Rudanella lutea DSM 19387: one gene and its partner. The protein of the gene in region 1 interacts with the protein of each later gene in a pairwise test. Links are inferred from orthologs where the notes say so. Each region holds a gene or a part of one and is shown in the gene's direction. Other genes may lie near its edges. The genes, in order: def and RUDLU_RS0115485.

Evidence for each region.
Region 2: the proteins of def (region 1) and RUDLU_RS0115485 interact in binary tests that used the Escherichia coli proteins (3 or more experiments, as listed by UniProt). The link is inferred for Rudanella lutea DSM 19387 from one-to-one orthologs.

The regions. Positions count from the first base shown.
Region 1 is NZ_KB913013.1:5,471,561-5,474,676, forward strand. Bases 191-2,981 are described here. They hold def (peptide deformylase), read left to right. Parts: upstream 191-1,195; coding sequence 1,196-1,768; downstream 1,769-2,981. Other genes in these bases: RUDLU_RS0122450 (NUDIX domain-containing protein), read right to left, coding at 191-540; ruvX (Holliday junction resolvase RuvX), read left to right, coding at 705-1,124; RUDLU_RS0122465 (amidohydrolase), read left to right, coding at 1,765-2,538; gatC (Asp-tRNA(Asn)/Glu-tRNA(Gln) amidotransferase subunit GatC), read right to left, coding at 2,627-2,914; RUDLU_RS0122475 (lysophospholipid acyltransferase family protein), read right to left, coding at 2,901-2,981. Outside these bases: RUDLU_RS0122445 (ferredoxin--NADP reductase), read right to left, coding at 1-36; more of RUDLU_RS0122450, read right to left, coding at 40-190; more of RUDLU_RS0122475, read right to left, coding at 2,982-3,116. UniProt on the Escherichia coli protein: Removes the formyl group from the N-terminal Met of newly synthesized proteins. Requires at least a dipeptide for an efficient rate of reaction. N-terminal L-methionine is a prerequisite for activity but the enzyme has broad specificity at other positions.
Region 2 is NZ_KB913013.1:3,742,464-3,745,721, forward strand. The notes cover bases 71-3,003. They hold RUDLU_RS0115485 (aspartate-semialdehyde dehydrogenase), read left to right. Parts: upstream 71-996; coding sequence 997-2,010; downstream 2,011-3,003. Other genes in these bases: bshC (bacillithiol biosynthesis cysteine-adding enzyme BshC), read left to right, coding at 71-282; RUDLU_RS0115480 (5-formyltetrahydrofolate cyclo-ligase), read left to right, coding at 288-872; RUDLU_RS0115490 (ABC transporter ATP-binding protein), read left to right, coding at 2,258-3,003. Also shown: more of bshC, read left to right, coding at 1-70; more of RUDLU_RS0115490, read left to right, coding at 3,004-3,031; RUDLU_RS0115495 (hypothetical protein), read left to right, coding at 3,038-3,258.

The DNA.
Region 1 (3,116 bases):
GCGGGTCACGCGGAAGGTACGTTGCAGGTCGGTCATAGGTCAGGCGTTGATCCCCCGTTTGGCGAGCCACTCTTTTACGGCCGGGCCAGTACCAAACGGCCACGGTTTCAGCTCCGAAACCGGAACGAGTTTCACGGCCTGCAACTCCGTTTCGTCCATTCGGATAGTGCCCGTGGCCCGTACGTGGTAAGTGAAAATAATCTCGTTGCGCTGGTAGAACGTGTATATTCCCAGAAACTCGACGATTTCGGCTTGGGTTAACCCCAGCTCCTCTTCGATTTCGCGCAGAATGGCCTGAGCGGGCTCTTCGCCCTGTTCAAGAAACCCGGTCACAATACCGAACCAGTGGGCGGGCCAGCCAATGTTCTGGGTAAGTACCACGGTGTCGTTATCGTACTCGACTATAGCGCCAACTACCGGCAGCGGATTATTGTAAAAAATATAACCGCAGGGTTTCGAGCAAATCAGTCGCGACCGGCCGCTTGCTTCTCCTTCCACCAATGGGCTGGCGCACTGCGGGCAAAAGTTCATCTTGGGCATGAGAGGTTGAGTTTGGGGCTTTCTTCGTAACAACCGAACCGGTGAAGTTGGGCCGCAAAGTAGGGAGATTTATGGGGAGAAGTAGCAACCGAACGGGTGAAAATAGGCGCCATTTGTCACAAGTAGGTGCCATACCACGTAAACCGCCGTATCTTTGTGTCGCTATGCCACGACTCGTTGCCATTGATTTTGGAGCCAAACGCACGGGAATTGCCGTGACCGACCCCCTGCAACTCATTGCATCGGCGCTGGAAACCATTCCGTCGCATACGGTGGTGGCTTACCTGAAAAAGTACGCGCAGACCGAGCCGATTGAGGCCTTTGTGGTGGGTATGCCGAAGCGGCTCGATGGAACCGATACCGACAATACACCCCGGGTAAAGTCGTTTGTGCGGGCCTTGCAGAACGCTTTTCCCGAAACCCCCGTTCATCTACACGACGAGCGATTTACGAGCAAAATGGCCTTGCAAGCCATGATTGCGAGCGGGTCGACAAAGAAAGACCGACGCGAAAAATCGGGTAACATCGATAAAGTAAGCGCGGCAATCATTTTGCAATCATTTATGGAACAACATCAGCGATGAGCTATAAGTGATGAGTGATGAACTATTGTTGTCGCTCATCGCTCATCACTTATAGCTCATCACTCTCAATTATGATCCTTCCTATTGTAGCCTACGGAGACCCGGTTCTTCGTAAACGGGCTAAAGACATTGAACCGGGCACCCTCGATGTAAAAAAATTGAGCGACGACATGTTTGAAACCATGTACGCGTCGTCGGGTATTGGTTTGGCAGCCCCCCAGATCGGGCAGGGCGTTCGGATGTTTGTGGTTGATGGAACGGGCATCAATGAAGACGAAGAAGAAGCCGATAAAGACCCCAGCCTCGAAGGGTTCAAGAAAACCTTTATCAACCCCGAAATTGTCGATGAAACCGGTGAAGAATGGGGTTTTGAAGAGGGCTGTCTGAGTATTCCGGGAATCCGGGCGGAGGTGTACCGGCCCGAAGTGGTCGTGATTCGGTACTTCGATACCGACTGGAACGAACACGAAGAGGAGTACGACGGTATGGCGGCCCGCATTATCCAGCACGAGTACGACCACCTCGAAGGTAAACTCTTTACGGATTACCTGTCGCCCCTGAAACGGCAGTTGCTGAAGAAAAAACTGGCCGACATCACCAAAGGAAAGGTGGATGTCGATTACCGGATGCGCTTTCCACGATGAACGTAACCCTCCTCCAAACCTCCCTGCACTGGCACGACCCGGTGGCGAATCGGGCCGCGCTGGAGGAGACTATTTTTGCACTGCCTCAGCCCACCGACCTCATTGTGCTGCCCGAGATGTTTACAACGGGATTCACGATGGAGGCCCCTGCTGTGGCCGAGGCTCCGCGTCTGACTACCCACCGCTGGATGCAGCAAATGGCCGCGCAAACCAATGCCGCCGTCACGGGCAGCTATGTAGTGCGCGACAACGGGCAGTACGTGAATCGGTTGCTTTGGATGGAGCCCGACGGGCAGTTTGCTACCTACGACAAGCGGCACTTGTTCAGGATGGCGGGAGAAGACAAACTGTACAAGGCGGGGGAGTCGCGCCTGATTCGGACGTGGCGCGGCTGGCGTATCTGCCCGCTTATTTGCTACGACCTGCGGTTTCCGGTCTGGAGCCGCAACACGCCACAAGCGTATGACCTGCTGTTGTACGTAGCCAATTGGCCCGCGGTACGGCAACAACCCTGGGACACCCTCCTGCAAGCCCGCGCCATCGAAAACTTGAGTTATGTGGTGGGTGTCAACCGGGTTGGCGACGATGTCAACGGGCACCATTATGCCGGTGGCTCGGCCATCATCAGCCCAAAAGGCGAGGTGCTGTTCAGACAGTACGAAGCCCCTGCCGCGCATCAGCAAACCCTCTCGCTCGACGAGCTAAACGAGTTTCGGGCCAAATTCCCCGCCCACCTCGACGCAGATGAGTTTGTAATAAATAATAGATAATGTACAGTGAGTAATGGATAATGAGGTATGGGCTTGTGCTCAACCAAACCACATTATCCCTTACGCATTATCCATTATTTACTACCCATTATTCCATCACCTTCGGCACCTGGAAAAAGGTCTCGTCATGCTGAGGGGCATTGACGAGGGCCTGCTCGCGGGGGAGATGATTGGCCACCGCATCGTTACGCAGTACATTAAGGTCGGGTGAAATATGCATCAGCGGCTCTACACCCGTGGTGTCGACTTCGTTCAGTTGCTCCATCCAGGTCAGTACGCCATTGAGGCTGTTGAGCAGTTCGGCTTCTTCCTCCGGCCGAACCTCCAAACGAGCAAGGTGGGCAATTTTTTGTAAGGTCTCTTTATCGACTTTCATAAGGTATCGTTTTAGCCCACTGGCTGTGTAGTTCGTTATCAATAATACGGAACGTCTGTTCCTTCAGACGTTCGAGGTCGTCGGGCGTAAGGCCGGCGGTGGGTATGGGTTCGTGAAAAACAACCTTGACCGGGGCCCATCGCATCCGAATGGGCGACTCGTCGGGCAAGATGTAGTGGTTGTTCACCAGCGTCATGGGCAC
Region 2 (3,258 bases), 1.7 Mb from region 1 along the record:
GTCGACCCGACGCTGGAACGGGCCGTACTGGCCGAAACCAAGCGGTTTGCCAATGCCGTGGAGCGGTTGCAGAAAAAAATGCGCCGGGCCGAGGAGCGGAATCAGGAGGTAGGCGTGCGGCAGTTGCTGGCTGTAAAGCAAGAGTTGTTTCCGGGGGGCGGTTTGCAGGAGCGGGTCGAGAATTTCCTGACGTTTTACCTCAACGATAAACGCTTTATCGAAAAGCTTCTGGATAGCTTCGATCCGTTTGATTACCGGATGCAGGTCTGTTTGGAACAATAAGCGGAATGGCCACGAAGCAGGACCTTCGCGGGCAGTTTCTGGCTCTGCGCCGGGCGTTGTCGGCTGAGGAAGTGACGCGTCGGAGCGAAGCGATCTGTGCGCAAATTGTGCAGGCGTCTCTGCTACCGCTAGCCGGAGGAAACATTCATATTTTTCTGCCGATTACCCGCCAAAACGAGGTGGATACCTGGTCGATTGTTCGTCGGGTCTGGGCCCAGCACCCGGCGGTGCACGTATGTGTGTCGGTCACCGATCCGGTACGTCATACCCTTACGCACTACCCGCTCACACCCCATACAACCCTTATTGAAAACCGTTGGGGAATTCCTGAGCCGGTGGGTAGCGCACAAGCCGTACCCAGTAATCAGTTCGACCTGGTTTTTGTGCCGTTGCTGGCTTTCGACGGTCGCGGCCATCGGGTTGGCTACGGCGGGGGCTACTACGACCGGTTTCTGGCCGAATGCCGCCCCGATTGCCTGACGGTCGGCTTATCACTGTTTGAGCCGTCGCCCGAAATCATCGATATTGAACCAACCGATGTGCCTTTACAGTTTTGTGTGACGCCCCAATGGGTTTACAGGTTTCGCTAAGTCCTGGGTTTAGCCCCTAATACGCCGATTTTAATGCCTCAATAACAATCCTTCAATAATCCGGGCGTATTTTTGCGTTTGGCCGTCTAAGCGGTCAAATTCACAAAAAATCAAGTATATTTTTATGAAAATCGCAGTCGTTGGGGCTACCGGCCTGGTCGGTAGCGAAATCCTGAAGGTGTTGGAAGAGCGTAACTTCCCCGTCACCGAACTCATTCCTGTAGCTTCTGAGCGTTCGGTGGGTAAACAGGTCGAGTTTAAGGGTAAACCCTACACGGTCGTGAGCTTTGAAGATGCGATTGCGGCCCGCCCGGCCATTGCGATTTTCTCAGCGGGTGGCAGCACCTCTACGGCATTGGCTCCCAAATTCGCCGAAGCGGGTATCACTGTCATCGACAACTCGTCGGCCTGGCGCATGGACCCTACCAAACCACTGGTGGTGCCCGAAGTAAATGCCAATGTGCTGACCGCCAACGATAAAATCATTGCCAACCCCAACTGCTCGACTATTCAGATGGTGGTGGCCCTGAAGCCCTTGCACGAGCGGTACAAAGTAAAGCGGGTGGTTGTATCGACCTACCAGTCGGTTACAGGGACGGGTAAAGCGGCTGTAGATCAGTTGTTTGCAGAACGAAAAGGTGATAGCAGCGTGGACAAGGTGTACCCGCACCCCATCGATCTGAACGTACTGCCCCATATCGACGTGTTCCTCGACAATGGTTATACCAAAGAAGAGATGAAAATGGTCAACGAGACCAAAAAAATCATGGGCGACGACAACATTCGGGTAACGGCCACTACGGTTCGGATTCCGACCATTGGTGGTCACTCGGAAGCAGTCAACGTGGAGTTTGAAGAAGAATTTGATCTGGCCGAGGTTACTGAACTCCTGCGCAATGCCGAAGGGGTAGTAGTACAGGACGATCCTGCCAATAAGGTGTACCCGATGCCTCTTACGGCGCACGGCCGCGACGAGGTATTTGTAGGCCGGATTCGGCGCGACGAAACGCAGCCCAAAACTCTCAATTTCTGGTGCGTAGCCGACAATCTCCGCAAGGGTGCCGCTACCAACGCCGTACAAATTGCCGAGTATCTGGTAAAACACGATCTGGTATCGGCCGAGACCGCGGCTGTTTAGTTACCGGTCGTTATAGCATGAACAAAAAGCCCCGCTTCCCGAAGCGGGGCTTTTTGTTTGGTCAGCTTTTTACATCCAGCCAACCCCTTTGCCGACCGCCTGCCCCATAATGAGCACCGATAAGCCCTGCGGATGTTGGGGCACCGGTTTATTCGCTATTTTGTGCGCAATAGTGACGTAAGAGGCTGGGTTCTACCGGCTGTTCCGGGGGCTTTATAAACATTCGGGCGCGAATAATTCACACAAAATGAACAATCCGGTTATTCAGATTCAGGGGTTGCATAATTACTACGGCTCCACGCATGTTCTGAAAGGTATAGACCTGACGGTGGAGGCAGGGCAGGTGGTTGGGTATATTGGCCCGAATGGCGCCGGAAAATCAACCACGATCAAAATTCTGATTGGCTTGCTGGCTAATTTCTCGGGGCAAGTGTCGGTATTGGGGTACGATGTCAAAGAAGATCCCATAGCTGTGAAAAGCCGGATTGGCTACGTGCCCGAAAACGCGGCTCTGTACGATACCCTCACCCCGCTGGAGTATCTGGCCTTCATCGGGCAGTTGTACGGTATGGATGAAGATACCATTCGCTACAAGGCCCATGATTTGCTCACCCTGTTTGAGCTGGGTGGCTATGCTGATGCCCGAATGACAACCTTTTCGAAAGGGATGCGGCAGAAAGTACTGCTCATTGCGGGCATGCTTCATAACCCCGAAGTTATTTTTCTGGACGAACCACTGTCGGGCCTTGATGCCAACGCTGTGGTATTGGTGAAGGCGATTATCCGTCAGTTGGCCGATGCGGGCAAGACTATCTTTTACAGCTCGCACATTATGGATGTGGTCGAGAAAATCTCAGACCGGATCATTATCATCAATCAGGGGCAGGTGATTGCCGATGGTACGTTTGCTCAGCTACAGCAGCAGCACAGCGGTTCGCTGGAGCAGCTGTTTGGACAACTGACGGGTAGCGAGGGTCAACAAGGCGTGGCTACTGAGTTCATCAACACCCTAACCAAATAGCCGCCCATGAAAATAATTGTGTTTGAGTTAGTGAAAGCGTTGGCTCCACTTTGGCGCATTCTGGGGGCCGATCCGGTGGCATTGCAGGCCATTGTAGCGGTTAAACTGACTATGGATAACCGCCGGAGCTATACGGCTCTGGGTCGGTATGGGCAAGGCCAAACAGGCGACAAAAACCATCAGTTTTTGCTGATCCTGGGTGTTTATGCTTTTTTCGGCTTGTTTGT